DNA from 2 places in the Exiguobacterium sp. s80 genome. Region 1 is predicted to be linked to the other one. Evidence: predicted binding sites of a transcription regulator. Region 1 holds the regulator's gene; the other holds the start of a gene.
The links. The regulator Rex, encoded in region 1, represses fermentation and respiration genes when NADH is low (regulators of the CRP and FNR family bind a similar motif). The targets are predictions, from matches to a motif close to TTGTGAAATATTTCACAA.
Positions count from the first base shown of each region.

Region 1 (8,417 bases):
AAAAAGGAGTACGTCTTGCATTCGTGTTACTCGTCATCATCGGTCTGATTTGGTTCAGTCGATCGTATTTAAATGTTAGTCCGACAGACATCAAGGAATGGATTTTATCGTTCGGGATGTGGGCACCGATTCTTTATATCGTCCTCTATACCGTACGTCCGTTGATTTTCTTTCCGGCGTCTGTCCTGTCAATCACAGGCGGACTCGCCTTCGGCGCCTTGATGGGGACGGTCTATACCGTCATCGGTGCTACACTAGGAGCAGTCGTCGCCTTCTTAGTCGCAAAAAAACTGGGTAAGGGATTTATTAAGAACGGTGCCGGAAAAGTCGATCAAATCCAGCAACAGCTCGAGAAGAATGGGTTCATCTATGTCTTAATTTTTCGGTTGTTGCCGATTTTTAATTTTGACTTGATCAGTTACGCAGCTGGACTCTCGAAAGTTCGTTTATTGCCGTTCTTCTTAGCTACGCTGATCGGAATCATTCCCGGAACGTTCGCCTATAACTTTTTAGGGAGCAGTATCGTCTCGAAAGACCCACGAATCATCATTGGTGCAATCATTGTCTTTTTAATTTTGACAATCGTGCCGTGGTATCTTCAAAAACGCTGGAAAGCGAAAAAGAATCTTGGTTAAGCATTACATCACGGGACTCTTCCGACATCGGAAGAGTCCTCTTGTCTGTATAGCGATTGCTTCTTGAATGCGTTCTTTGTTAAAGCGTTAGTTCATGACAAGCTGTTCGACGTGCTTGAAAAATTCTTGTGCAAATGACCGGCAAGCCTGTTGTTTGTCGGCCGTATCCGGGTCAAATTCAATCTTTAGACCAGGTAAGACGACTTGTGCACCAGCTGACGTCAGAGCTTGTTCAAGCAGATCGACGGCCGCACAATATTTCGGATAATCGCGGTCACCGGAACCAAAGGCAGCAGCCGGAATCGCGATTGAACTGGCAGCGAGCTCATCGACGAAGTCTTCTGCTTCATAGGGGAGATCACCGTCGCCCCACGTGTAAGAACCAAGCAGGACGGCATCATACTGCGCTAAGTCGCTTGGATATAGTTGATCGAGTTCTTCCGTCTGCACCTGGCAGCCGTTTTGCTCGAGTTCTGATTTAAGTAAGTGCATGATGTCTTCCGTGTTGCCAGACATGCTGACGAAACCAATCATGATTTTCATGACGTGACACATCCTTTCATGGTAGGACACGACTTCATTCTAAATGAAAAGGATTCTCAATGCAAAAAAGAATAAAAAAAGACACCACATGCCCAGCATGGATGTCTTCTTTTCAGTCAATCTTGTAACTCAGCCCATTCTTCGATCGAACGAATTACAGGCTCAAGCTGACGACCTTTGTCTGTCAAACTGTATTGAATTTTTATCGGACGTTCCGGAATGACGGTCCGGGCTACGATACCTTCCGCCTCAAGTTCCTTCATGCGTTCCGTTAACATACGACCAGAGAGCTCGGGAATCGCATCTTGAATTTCATTGAAACGACAGGTCTTCGTCAAGAGATGACGTAAAATCAAACCCGTCCACTTCTTGCCCAATATTTCAAAGGCATGTTCGACTTTCGGACAAAGGGCCGTCGGAATTAGTGTATTCTCCATCAGCGCTCATCCTTTCTTATATATGTAGTATACCCACTTTGACGCTAAAATACGAATTATTTTACTTATAGTAATAAAAATAACGAAAACAAATCTATTTACTTTTAGTAAGTGATAGTTTAGTATCGATATTAAGTTACTAATAGTAATTAAAAAAACATTAAGTAAAAGGAGTTTTATACATGATGGATTTAGGATTATTTCTGATTCGGTTGATTATCGGCTTAACATTTGCGGCACACGGAACACAAAAATTATTTGGATGGTTCGGTGGACATGGTATCGCAGGGACAGGCGGTTGGTTTGAGTCCATCGGGATGAAGCCAGGGAAAACACTTGCACTGATGGCAGGGATTGCTGAACTGGTCGGAGGATTATTATTCGCCGGTGGATTATTCCTGTGGATTGCAGCCCTCCTGATCATCGGTTCGATGATCGTCGCAATCGTCAAAGTGCATGGGACGAATGGTTACTGGGTGACGCAAAACGGGTACGAATACAACATGGCACTGATCGTCATCGCCTTAGGCGTTGCGATGATCGGAGCTGGAGACTATTCACTCGCAGCACTTATCGGGTGATCGAAAAGGACGGTTTTTATGAAATTTGATGCAGCAGACTTAAGTCCAAAAGAAAACTATAAATTGTTGATCGGCAGCATCATTCCTCGACCCATCGCGTTCGTGACGACCAAAGGTGCAGATGGAGTCGTCAATGCGGCGCCATTTTCCTTTTTCACGGTCGCTTCAAGCAACCCGCCGCAACTGGTCATCGCCGTCCAGCAGACGGAGCAAGGGCAAAAGGATACCGCAAAAAACATCTTGCTGAATCAGGAATACGTCATCCATATCGTCAGTGAAGAAATCGTCGAGGCAGTCAATGAAACCGCGGCACCACTCGCATATGGTGAAAGTGAACTCGAACGGACGAATTTGACGTTAGTCGATAGTGATTTGATCGATGTTCCGGCTGTCGCAGAAGCGAAGATCCGCTTTGAATTGAAGCTGACGAATCATCTCGAACTCGAAGGGGCCAACCTCTTGATTGGGGAGATCGTCCGGTATCACGTCGCGGATGAACTCGTCGAGTCGTTCCGGATTGATCCGGATGGTTTAAAAGCGATCGCCCGTCTCGCAGGTAACGACTATGCGAAAGTCGGAGACATCTTTACGATTGCCCGACCGACGAGCTGAAGGCGGATCGACGAGTAGGACTAGTATTTTTTAGAAGCAAAAAGGCACGTCCCGAACGCGGGACGTGCCTTCAGCGTATAGCCAAACTCTTATAAATCACGAAAATTTTACATGAGGATGCTGTCAGTTCACGCTTCCCTGTCTCGCCTCGTCTTCAAAGCGGCAATCTTCCGCGCCGCTACAGCAGAGCTGCAGGGTCGCGACCGATTGCTTTTCGCTTTAAAAGCGATTCGAGACGGATTGCGCTCTAAACCGTCTGCAATCTAAAAAGCGTCACGTTTCGTTGACTCCTACGGGAAAAAGTGCGTTTTTATGTCGGACAACTGAAGAAGTTACTCTGCATGGTGACGTTTTTCGTACTGGAAACCATCGAGTAAAAAAAAGAGAATCGCCAGTGCCCAAATGCCGAGACAGCTGATCAAAAAGGCGACGAGCGGTGAAACGGCTCCGTAATAGCTGATGATTAACGGGTCATTCAGTTCAACGAACATCTGGGTCGTCAGCAACGTACAGATTAATCCGGATAAGAGGCTGATGAAGAGACCACTCCACGTCTTAATCACGAGGCCGATCATGCACGAGATGAGGATGAACAACAGGACGACGGCATTAAAGGCATCCGGCCGGATGAAGGCCGACACGTAGTCGGCATACATCGGAACGAAATAGAGCACCCCGGACAATAACCCTTGAACGAGGTTGATGACATAACTTTTCGAGCGCATTAGTGGAAACTCTCCCATCGTTCCATCAGTTCGAGGAGGTCCGTATCAATCTGATCCCGTTCTGCCGATAGCGCCGTCGCCTTCGGAATATCGTTGAAGACTTCCGGTTCGCAAAGCAGTTGTTCGATTTCAGTTGATCGAGTTTCCAGCCGTTCGATGTCTTGTTCGAGTTGTTCGAGCTGTTGTTTCTTTTTTCGTTCTTCTTTTTGCGCATCTTTGTCGATGCTTTTCGAAGCAGCGACTTTGATTGCTTTTTCTTCCTCTGCTTCGAGGCGGGCGATTTCTTCTTTCTCGGCCTTCTTCTCCATATAGTAAGAGTAGTCGCCGAGATAATCCGTCACACCGTCCGGATTCATCTCGATGACGCGTGTCGCAACCCGGTCGATGAAGTAACGGTCGTGGGAGACGAACAGGAGCGTGCCTTCATAGTCGACAAGTGCGTTCTCAAGCACCATCTTCGAATCAAGATCGAGGTGATTGGTCGGCTCATCGAGAATGAGGACGTTCGTTTTGCGTAATTTTAACTTCGCGAGGGCGAGGCGTCCGCGCTCGCCGCCGGATAATTCATGAACGAGCTTGAAGACATCATCACCACTGAACAGGAATTGACCGAGGACGGACCGGACTTGTTGTTCCCGCATCAACGGCCACTCGTTCCAAATTTCATCGATGACCCGGTTGCGGTCGTTGAGCTCGGCCTGCTCCTGATCGTAGTAGCCGACGGAAACGCCGGTCCCGAAACGATGTTCACCGAATAACGGTTTAATCCGGTTGACAAGAACTTTCAGTAACGTCGATTTTCCGATTCCGTTCGGACCAACGAGCGCGAGGGATTCGCCGCGTTGTAAGCGGAACGTGATGCCTTTTGAGACGGCTTCTTCATAGCCGACCGCGAGTTGCGTGACTTGTAACACATCGTTCCCACTTTGTTTTTCAATCGGGAACGACAGGACGGTGCTGCGTTCATCCCCATCCGGACGATCAATCCGGTCGACTTTTTCAAGACGTTTGCGGACGCTTTGTGCGCGTTTCGTCGTCGTCGCCCGTGCGATGTTACGCTGGATGAAGTCTTGCATCTTCGCGATGTCTTCCTGTTGCTGTTCGAACTGCTTCATCTCTTGTTCATACAGTGCTGCCTTTTGTTCCAAGTACTTCGTGTAGTTGCCGGTAAACTTCCGGCAGACGTTCCGTGACAGTTCATAGACGACGTTGACGACCTGGTCGAGGAAGTAACGGTCATGGGAGACGATCAAGACCGCTCCACGGTAACCAGCCAGGTAACTTTCGAGCCAAGAGAGTGTATCGATGTCGAGGTGGTTCGTCGGCTCGTCAAGAATCAACAGCTCAGGTGCCTGGAGCAACATCTTCGCCAGTGCGAGTCGCGTCCGTTGTCCACCGGATAGCGTCTGGATCCGGCGTGAATAATCGTCCGGATAAAAACGCATCCCGTGCAGGACGGAGCGGATGTTGGCTTCGAACTGGTAACCGCCGGCGTCCGAGAAGTCATGTTGGGCCTGATCGTATGTTTTCAACAGACGGTCGTAAGCAACAGCATCATTCAAGATATGGTCCATTCCCATCTCAATCTCCATCCGACGGAGCGAACGTTCCTGCTCTTGCAGATGCTCGAACACGGTCAACATTTCATTCCAAATCGTTTCATTCGACTCAAGACCACTGTCCTGGGCGAGGTAACCGATTTTCACTTCCTTACTCTTCATGATCTCACCAGAGTCATGACTGAGCTCTCCGGCGATGATTTTTAAAAGTGTTGATTTTCCGGCACCATTTCGTCCGACGAGCGCAATCCGGTCCCGCTCCTGCACTTCGAGTTTAATATTGTCTAAAATCGGCTCAACACCGAATGATTTTGATAGTTGGTTCACTTGTAAGAGAATCATAAAAACATCCATCCTTCCACCCTTTAGTCTATCATGAAAAAAACGCAGGAGTCCCGTGGAATATATTATTTGTTAGTCTATGTGAAGTGGTTTACAATCAAAGAGAATAGAATTCTTTGCATTGATTTGGGTGCCACGTCAGAACGTGGCCGAAGGGGGAACTGCAGTATGAATGGGCCAGACACAAAAATACCACAAGCGACGGCGAAACGACTGCCGTTATATTATCGTTTCATTCAGAGTCTTTATAACTCAGGCAAGCTGCGCGTCTCTTCAGCAGAGCTCAGTGAAGCGGTCAAAGTCGATTCAGCGACGATCCGCCGCGATTTTTCCTACTTTGGGGCGTTAGGGAAAAAAGGATACGGTTACAACGTACAACATCTATTGACGTTTTTCCGAAAGACACTGAATCAGGATGAAGTCACGAATGTGGCACTTGTCGGGGTCGGACATCTCGGAACGGCGTTTGCAAATTATAACTTTTTAAAGAATAATAGTACTCGGATAGTCGTTGCGTTTGATGCGGACGAAAACAAGGTCGGAACAACGACGCAAGACGTTCCTATCTATCATGTCTCTGACATGAAAGAGCAAATCGAAGCGAACAAGGTTGATGTCGCCATCTTGACGGTCCCATCCCAGTTCGCACAGTCAGTAGCGGATGAGTTAGTTGAGTATGGTGTGACCGGAATCCTGAACTTTACACCGGCGCGGTTGAACGTACCGGCCCATGTTCGGGTCCATCACATCGATTTGTCGATCGAGTTGCAGTCACTAGTTTATTTCATGAAGCATTATTCGCAATCAGCTGAAGGAGTGAAATCATAATGGAAAACCTTATTCCATCAACCATCGCGTTCATCGGACCAGGGAGCATCGCTTTAATCGGTGCCGTCGCGTTGATCATCTTCGGACCGAAAAAATTACCGGAGCTCGGTCGTGCTGCCGGTCAGACGTTAAAAGAGTTCAAGAGTGCGACACACGGCATCATGGACGATGATAAAGACAACAAGGATGAATCGAAAGAGAAGTGATTAAATTATGGCGATTGATCAAGAACAGAGTGTGACATCGCATCTAGACGAGTTGCGCAAGCGGATCGTCTGGTCACTCATCATCGTCGTCGTCTTGTTCGCCGCGGCCTTTCCGCTCGTCCGACCGCTCGTGCGTTTTCTGCAGTCGGACCTGAAAGAGCTCGGCATCGGATTGAATGCCTTTAATGTGGCCGATCCCCTGATGTTGTACTTGAATTTAGCGTTCATCATCGCGGTCGTCCTGGCTTCACCATTTTGGATGTACCAGCTATGGGCGTTCATCCGACCCGGTTTATTCGAACAGGAACAAAAAGCGACCTTGACGTATATTCCGGTCACGTTTTTCTTATTTTTGTCCGGAATCGCGTTCTCTTATTTTTGGTTACTTCCGTTTCTACTCAAAGTATCGACGGAACTTGGGCAAGAGCTCGGCATCGAGCAAGTCATCGGGGTCGAAAACTATTTCAGTTTCTTAATCCGGCTGACGATTCCGTTCGGTGTCTTGTTCCAACTGCCGGTCGTGACGATGTTCTTGACCCGTCTTGGACTCGTGACGCCATTGTTCATGCGGAAAAATCGGAAATATGCGTACTTTGCGCTGTTTGTCATCGCGGCTTTAATCTCTCCACCGGATGTGACGTCACATCTGATGATTTCGGTACCGTTGTTCGTCCTCTATGAAATCAGCATCATGATTTCAGCCCGGACGTACAAAAAAGTACTGATTCTTGAGCAACAGGCGGAGCTTAAGAGACAAGCGGATTTGATGCGTGAGTTGAATAAGTAACAGTCTCCTCTCGGTCGTTTCGGCGACGGAGAGATTTTTGTTTGGAAGCGCTCTTTTTATATTGAAAAAGTGAATCGATATGGTTTATACTGATTACAAGAATATGAGGGGGCTTAGCTCAGCTGGGAGAGCGTTTGGCTGGCAGCCAAAAGGTCGTCGGTTCGAGCCCGATAGTCTCCATATGTACATCACTTGGCATTTGCCGAGTGGTGTTTTTTGTTATAGTGGTGGCGGCAAAACAGAAGCTTACAGCCTGGATGATGTTGATGAACCGATTGAAGTCGTTTTCTGTGTTTATCCTTTTGAGGGAATGGGAAATTTCTTAATAGGTAATCAAGAGGGGGAAGCATTATGAATCCATTTACGACGTTAATTGCCTTCATCGTCGGCTGTCTTGTTCTGTATCTCGGAATCCGTGATAAGAACGGTTGGTTGATTGGTGTCGCGCTGATTCCGTTAGCAATTGTTGCGTATAGCGTCATCTATCTCATCATTCAAGTTTCAGCCTAGAAACTCCTTTTTTAAGGAAGTTTCTTTTTTTTTGAAACATAACTGGTAAACTGTAAGTATATGACAGTATAGACAGTTGAAACGAGGGAGGGCATTTCAGGATGGAACAAACGCTCCGCGAGGAACGATTACAGGCGTTGACGGTTGCTTATATCGAAAAAAATCAATTGCAGAATAAAAGTTGGGTCATCGCTGCCTTGATGGCGACAGCAGGAACGTTTACGGAAATCTTCAGCACGACCATGTACTTGAGTCTGTTACCGCTTGTCTTTCTCGTGTTTGATCTCCCGTTTCGACTCGAAAAACGAAAAATCCTGGCGCGCTATCTCTCAAGCGACCAAGTGACGAACCAATCGTTGCTGTGGCTCGGGATTCAATTCGTCTTGTACGGTTCGCTGTACACCGTGATACTTGAGACGAAAGAGATGTCGATCTGGAAAATTGCCCTTTGGATGCTGATCATCCTCGCACCGGTCTATTACGTTACGGACTGGTTGTTTAAAAAGATTGCCCGGTCAGGCGATCCCGACTTCGTCAGTGATAAAGAAATTCATGCGAATGTTAAAGAAGTGGAGGAGTGACAGGGTGAGTACATTGATTGAAAAACATACACGGCTCCAGCTGTTGGCAGCGCCGATTAAGAAAGTCCAGA
Region 1 covers NZ_JACSMP010000009.1:117,956-126,372, reverse strand. Annotated here, with positions in the region: gene KNP94_RS13965 (TVP38/TMEM64 family protein) at 1-635, shown strand, start outside; gene KNP94_RS13960 (flavodoxin) at 723-1,178, opposite strand; gene KNP94_RS13955 (winged helix-turn-helix transcriptional regulator) at 1,295-1,615, opposite strand; gene KNP94_RS13950 (DoxX family protein) at 1,798-2,196, shown strand; gene KNP94_RS13945 (flavin reductase family protein) at 2,215-2,808, shown strand; gene KNP94_RS13940 (hypothetical protein) at 2,926-3,075, shown strand; gene KNP94_RS13935 (hypothetical protein) at 3,141-3,533, opposite strand; gene KNP94_RS13930 (ABC-F family ATP-binding cassette domain-containing protein) at 3,533-5,434, opposite strand; gene KNP94_RS13925 (redox-sensing transcriptional repressor Rex) at 5,603-6,262, shown strand; gene KNP94_RS13920 (twin-arginine translocase TatA/TatE family subunit) at 6,262-6,468, shown strand; gene tatC (twin-arginine translocase subunit TatC) at 6,476-7,255, shown strand; tRNA gene KNP94_RS13910 (tRNA-Ala) at 7,363-7,435, shown strand; gene KNP94_RS13905 (hypothetical protein) at 7,607-7,765, shown strand; gene KNP94_RS13900 (hypothetical protein) at 7,867-8,346, shown strand; gene KNP94_RS13895 (hypothetical protein) at 8,351-8,417, shown strand, end outside.

Region 2 (7,302 bases), on a different contig from region 1:
GAAAAAAAGTTAGCTGCACATCCATTATTTTTCTAAAAGAACGTGGCATGAATAAATGCCTGAACGGGTATATAAAAACATCGAAATTGGTAGGAGGAAGCCGCATGAAGTGGAAAGGAAGAGAACGAAGTTCAAACGTAGAAGACCGCCGGGGAATGGGCGGGAAAGGAATCGCTGGAGTCGGAGGTGGACTTGGCATCATCATCTTGATCGTCGTGACGTTGATGGGTGGGAATCCTGCTGATTTGCTGGGGGATTTATCCGGTTCAGAGAGCGGTACGAACTCAGGCTATCAAGAAACAGCGAAAGAAAAAGAAGCCGCCGATTTTGTCTCGGTCGTGCTCGCCGATACGGAACGTGTCTGGACGAAGGAGTTTAAACAAGACGGGATGACATACAAAGAACCGACACTTGTCCTTTATACCGACCAAGTCAGTTCAGCGTGTGGACAAGCCGGAAAATCGGTCGGTCCTTTTTATTGTCCGGGCGATCAGAAATTATACATTGATTTAAGTTTTTATGATGAATTACAAACTAAGTACGGGGCGCCTGGCGACTTTGCGATGGCTTACGTCATTGCCCATGAAGTCGGTCATCACGTCCAGACGTTACTCGGGACGTCAGATGAGATCATGCCGCTCCGTCAAAAGATGAGCGAAGAGAAATTCAATAAATACCTCGTCCGGTTCGAACTGCAGGCAGATTATTATGCCGGCGTGTGGGCACATCACGCGCAAGGGGAGAACTTGTTGGAAGAAGGCGACCTTGAAGAAGCGCTTGGTGCTGCAAATGCCGTCGGTGACGATACCCTTCAGAAAAAAGGTCAAGGATACGTCGTGCCGGAAAGCTTTACGCACGGGACATCGAAACAACGGAAAAGCTGGTTCCAAAAAGGTTTTGATAACGGAACGATTGAAGGCGGCGACACGTTCGAAGCAGCAAACTTATAAGCGGATGACTTCAAAAAGAGACCGTTCCGAGTGGGGAACGGTCTCTTTGGGTTAGTCGTTGTAATTGTTAAACATCTTCGCATCATCCGGCACATTGGCGAGGTAGACGATTTTTCCGTCTGCATCAAGGCGGGCGATATCCGTCCCGTCCTGCGTGAAGACCGCTCCGTCAGCCCGCTTGCCGCAGACGGCCCAGCGTGTCTCGAATGTATCGCCATCTGCTGACGGGAGCCAGGCTTCATACATGTGCTTGATGTCCTGGTTGGCAGTGAAGACCAGGCGGACGAATTTTTTCCAGGCGTCGATCCCGTGTTGTTCCTGTCCACTCAAGACGAACGTGATGTCGTCCGAAAAGAGTGAAATGAGGTCACTAAAAGCCTGTTCATCGGTCCGGGAAGCGTCAAATAACTCAAAGTAGCGGTCAAGTGTAGTCATGCGTAAGTCTCCTTTTAGTTGCGAATCATTTGTTGTTCAATCAAGGCTTGCAATGTCGTTAAGTGGTCAGGGGGACAGTTCCTGTCGATTTCCTGTCGGAGCGATCCAATCGTTTCACGTTTTAAGGTCGATTGCCAAGCATCTTCCGCTTCCGTCATCAAGTTAGATAAGAGGCGGACGTTCTGTTCTTTGATGCCCATCAAATCTTCAAAGACACCACTTGAAGCATAAAGGGATTGTTTTCCTTCGATGGCTTCGTAGACGTCAAAGATACGAATCCGATCGGAAGGTTGATTCAGTCGGAAACCGCCTTTGACCCCCGGGACAGACAGAAGGAGGTCGGCACTGACGAGTTTACGCAATAGTTTTTGAAAGTACGTCGGTGAAGCGCCGAGCTGCTGACTGATGAACTCACCGGGTAAAAGTCCTTTCTCCGGCAAAAAGGTCAGTAACAGCATCGCGTAGACGGATTGTTCGACTCCGGTTTTCATTTGCATGGTAATTCGCCCTTTCTGTATAACGTGGACAACTATTATCCATAATAGTGGGTGTTAGCAATTTTGTCGAGTAAAACGCTTCTCACAAAACCGTCACACCTTTGGAGCGGCATTCTCATGGCAACTAAACGAAGGATTCGGTATACTGAATGTACGATATGTGAAAATATTCACTAAAAGTCGTTCACAATTTGTGAAGGGGCGTTTTTATATGAATCCACTTAAAGGAATCATCTCGATTCCACGTACGATCATGTTGCAATTGATGCTGGCGGCTGTCCTGATGGGGATTGCGGTCATCGGTCAATCGTACTTGATCGTCATCATCGTCGACCGCATTTTTCTCCAAGGGGACGCCTTTGCGGCAATTGTTCCGCTACTCGGTATCTTACTGCTCATGCTGATGTTACGGGTCGCTGTTACGTATTGGAACGGGCGGCTCGGGACGGTTCTCGCGGCACGTGTCAAACAAGACATTCGCCAGGCGCTCGTCGCGAAGTATACGATGAGTTCCGTCGAAGTGATGTCGCAAGGACAGTCGGGACAAAAGGTCAGTGTGTTGCTTGACGCGGTCGATGAGATGGACAGCTATTACAGCCAATACTTGCCGAAAGTCATCCAGACGTCGATCGTTCCCTTGATGGTACTGATCGCAGCATTCAGTTATGACTGGATTACGGGACTCGTTATGATGATCACGGCACCATTCATTCCACTGTTCTACATCGTCATCGGAATCATGACGCAAAAACGTGCCGATACGCAGCTCGAGAAGATGACGGCGTTCTCCGGAACCTTTCTCGATACGCTGCAAGGCATCACGACGTTAAAGTTGTTTGGTCGCGCGAAAGCACAGCAGGACGTCATCGAACGGAGCAGTCTCGACTTCCGTGATGCGACCTTGACCGTGCTGAAGCTTGCCTTCTTGTCGTCGTTGATGCTGGAGTTCATCTCGATGCTCAGCATGGGGATGATTGCCCTTGAGGTCAGTCTCCGGTTGATTCTCTTCCAAAGCATCACCTTTGTTCCAGCCTTCTTGATGCTCGTGCTTGCACCGGAGTATTATTTGGCCTTAAAAGAGATGGGGGCTGCGTTCCATACCGGACGGGGCAGTGTTGCGGCGGCGAAACAGATTGCGTCTGAACTGACGCAAGACGATCGGGGCGTAACGTTCGGAACGGTTGAATTAAAGTCCGCGACACCACCGCGGATTGAATTAAAAAATGTGGACTTTACGTATCAGGACGAGCGGTTTGCACTGACCGACGTCACGCTGCGCATCGAACCGTACCAAAAAGTCGCCTTGATCGGACGAAGTGGTGCCGGGAAGTCGACCGTCCTGCAGTTACTCGCGGGACTGGCCGATCCAAAGAACGGCGAAGTGCTCCTGAATGGTCAGCCACGCGCACAAATCACGGAAACGAGCTGGTTTGAACAGCTCAGCTATATCTCGCAGCATCCTTACCTGTATGCGGGGACACTCGCCGACAACATCGCCATTGGTGAATTACGGGAGGCGACGCGGACAGACATCGAGCGTGCGGCAGCTGCCGCAGGACTCGGGGAACTGATTGCGAGTTTACCGGACGGGCTCGACACCGGAATCGGTGAAGGGGGGCGCGGTCTATCGGGTGGCGAAAAACAACGGGTCGCACTCGCCCGTGCCTTCTTAAAACGACCGAACGTCATCCTGTTCGATGAACCGACGACGGGACTCGACGTCAAGACGGAACACCTGTTACAGCAGGCAATCCAGGAACTCGGACGGACGGCGACCGTCATCACGGTCGCACACCGTCTGCATACGATCGAACAGTCGGACAACATCGTCATTTTAGAGGCCGGCCGGATCGTCGACCAAGGCATACATGAGGCGTTACTCGCACGGGATTCGGAATACGCACGGATGCGTGCCGTCCAACGAGGGGAGGAAACACGATGAAGGAATTGATGGGTATTTTTCGATTGATGCTGCACCAGAAACGGGATATCGTCCTCTCGATTGTCTTTGGTGTTCTTGCCGGCGTCACGGCGGTGGGTCTGTTTGCAGCAAGCGGCTTCCTGATTTCGAAGGCGGCACTGTTGCCACCGATTCAAACACTCGCTGTACTGATTGCCTTGCAAAAAATATCAAGCCTGACGCGTGCCGTCAGTCGGTATGCGGAGCGTTATTACTCGCACCGGGCAACGTTTACGATTTTGAGTGATTTACGGACGACGTTTTACAAACGGCTCGAACCGCTTGCGCCGGGAATCTTCGCGAAGTACCGGAGCGGTGACTTACTCGCGCGAATCGTCGGCGATGTCGAGAGTCTGCAGAACACGTTTTTACGTGTCGTCTATCCGCCGATCATTCTCGTCCTCGTCTTTCTGTGTACGATCTTTTTTGTCAGCTTCTTCTCACTCAGCGTCGCGCTCGTCCTCGTGTTCGGACTGTTATTGACGGGATTCATCATCCCGGGCTGGTTCGCTTACCGGGAACAGCGTTTCGCGCGGACCGTTCGCGCGCGGCGCGGGGAACTCTCGACGGAAGTGACAGAGTTGTTCCAAGGCTACCGTGACTTAAAAATCTATCAGCAACTCGCGAACAAAGAGATGGAACTGAACGAAGTCGCAGCTCGTTATGTCGCAGAAGAACGGCGAAACGGACTACATGCCGTCTCGAACCTGGCGCTCAATACACTGGTGACGTTAGTCATCTCGTGGCTCGTCCTCGGACTGGGTGCCTACCTCGTCGCGGACGGTCAACTCGACGGTGTCTTCCTTGCATTGCTCGTCATGACATCACTGACGGTATTCGAAAATGCGGCACCGATGGCGATTTTACCTGGCTTCTTCGAAGATAGCCGCCATGCCGCACGGCGGCTCGATGATGTCGTGACGGACGAAGTCATGCCGACATATCCTCCATTTGAACTGGACACTGCCCCGACGCTTACGGCAACGGACGTCACGTTTTCATTTCCGGGTGAAGTCCGGCCCGTCCTCCGTGACGTCAGCGTGACGTTCCCTCGTGGCTCGAAGACGGCGATCGTCGGTGCGAGCGGCTCCGGAAAATCGACCTTACTCCAACTGTTGCTCCGAATGTATCCAGCAGACGGAATCACGATTGCTGGTGTCCGTGGAGAAGAAATCAATCCGGAAGCCTTGTGGCGACAAACGAATGTCGTCCTGCAACAGAATCATTTCTTTTACGGAACGATTCGTGAAAACTTGCAACTCGCACATGAGGAAGCGACGGATGAAGCGATGGAATTGGCGTTGCGGCAGGTTGATTTGACGTTTAGTCTGGCTGACAAGGTGCTCGAGAAAGGAGAAAATCTATCGGGAGGCGAAAAACAACGCCTCGCGATTGCCCGGATTTTCTTACGCGAAGCACCGCTTTACTTGCTGGATGAACCGACATCGTCCGTCGATGCCTTGACGGAACAGATGATTTTACGTCAACTGTTCGCACGTGCGACAGACGCAACCGTGCTACTCGTCAGCCATCGTCTCGCAGGCCTTGAACAGATGGATCAAATCGTCGTCATGGAACAGGGACAAGTCATCGAAGTCGGAACATATGATGAGTTGATGAACCGACAAGGTGCCTTCTACGCATTAAAACAAGTCGAACAATCCGTCTTTACGCCGGATCAAATCGCACGTTAAACAAACAGGGTCCACTTGTGCCACGAACGGCGCCAGCGGATCCTGTTTTTTCGTGTGGTTTAACGGGGTACGTTGAGCCACCAGTGATGGAGGAGCAGGAACGAGCTACTAACGAGGAGGATGGCACAAGTGAAGATGAAAAAAGTCGTACTATTGAAAGTCTGATCATTCATATGGATGTCGAAGACGGATGTGATGGAACGAATGTATTCTAAATCACGTGTCGCTCCTTCGCGATGCATCAAATGATCAATCAAGTCAGCTCGGTACGTCCGGTAGTGATGGATTTGATAGATTGAACCGAACAGCACGGAACTCCCGCTGAGCAGCAGCAAAATCGTCAATCCGGGTGGACGGACTTGAAGACGGTGCAGGAAACGGATGACGGAACGGACGCTGGTGACGAATAAGAAGATTAACAGCATTGCCAATAAAATGGCCGGATTGCCGTTACCGGAACTGACTTCAGGTGAAACGGACATCGCATGACCGAAACCAAAAAGACCGGCTTCGACGCACAGGAGACCGACAGCAATCACCCCATCATTTCGTTTTGAATCCATTCTGCACCTCCAGAGGATATGTGATGGATTCAGTGTACAAAAGAATCGTCAGTGCCAGGTGACCGTTTTCCTACAGAATGGAAATGGAATTTTAATGGACCTTATAATGTATCGATGGTAAAGTAAGGAAAATTAAAAAGGGGGAGTTCAATGGATATCCGTCACGAAACAATCGCGGTCGGGGAGCAGCTGGTTTCATATACGCATTATTATTCCGAGTCATCACAGGTCTGTTTTTTGTTGTCAGGTGCAAGTTATGTCTACAACCATCCATACTTTTACTATAGTCGAATGATGTTGCTGAATCATGATGTCAATATCATTGAGATTCACTATATGTCGGACGACATCTATGCGTTGCCGGACGAGGAAGCGGACGACGAAATCCTTCGCCGGATCGAGGCCGTCATCGCGAAAGTCTTACAAGAAAAAACCTATCTGACGCACCAGTTCATCGCGAAATCCCTTGGAACGGGTCCGCTCGTTACGTTAATGCAACGACCGGTTTTTTCGGAAGCGACAGTCATTTTACTGACGCCGCTTTTGACCGTACCTTTCATCGCGGAAGGAATTGCGGCAAGCCGGCAACGGGGATTACTCGTCATCGGTGATACGGACCGTTTTTATGAAACGTCGGCACTCGAACGGTGCCGGGCCAGTCACTTAACGGTTGAGCTGATTCCTGGAGCGAATCATTCGTTAGATATCGGTTTTCAAGTCGATCAGTCGCTTGCGACGGTTGCGCATGTGACGAAACGGATTGAAGAAACACTCTTTCCCGTGACGGTAATTCGTTGAACGGTGTTGTCTATCGTTTCTAGGCGAAGTGAGTGACTGACAAACGTGTCTTCCTTCTCGTGCTTTCCTCGGGCGAGGCGCAAGCCGTTGCTACCTCGTTGCTACCTGGTTCTAACGAACCAAGTAGCAGGGTCTTGCCTGCCTCTGACAGCGCAAAAATCGTGCGCTTTTCCCCGTAGGAGTCACGAAAAGTGAAACGTTTGTCCGAAAGTTACTTCATTACAGTCAAAAAAGAACGTCCTCGAAAAAACGAGAACGTTCTTTTTTCTGTTCAATACGGACGTAATAACGCACGGACCGGACTGCCGTCACCATCGACGAGCGGGAGCGGGACCGCGTTCAGGTGATAGTCCCCAGGTGCAATTTTATCGAGGACAAGTCCTTCTAAAATATGCACACCATGTG
Region 2 covers NZ_JACSMP010000007.1:30,796-38,097, forward strand. Annotated here, with positions in the region: gene ypfJ (KPN_02809 family neutral zinc metallopeptidase) at 105-950, shown strand; gene KNP94_RS12120 (nuclear transport factor 2 family protein) at 1,002-1,385, opposite strand; gene KNP94_RS12125 (Rrf2 family transcriptional regulator) at 1,400-1,882, opposite strand; gene cydD (thiol reductant ABC exporter subunit CydD) at 2,094-3,824, shown strand; gene cydC (thiol reductant ABC exporter subunit CydC) at 3,821-5,536, shown strand; gene KNP94_RS12140 (hypothetical protein) at 5,596-6,099, opposite strand; gene KNP94_RS12145 (cyclase) at 6,250-6,897, shown strand; gene kynB (arylformamidase) at 7,169-7,302, opposite strand, start outside.
Region 2: the regulator Rex is predicted to act here: its motif matches at 2,041-2,058, upstream of cydD (thiol reductant ABC exporter subunit CydD).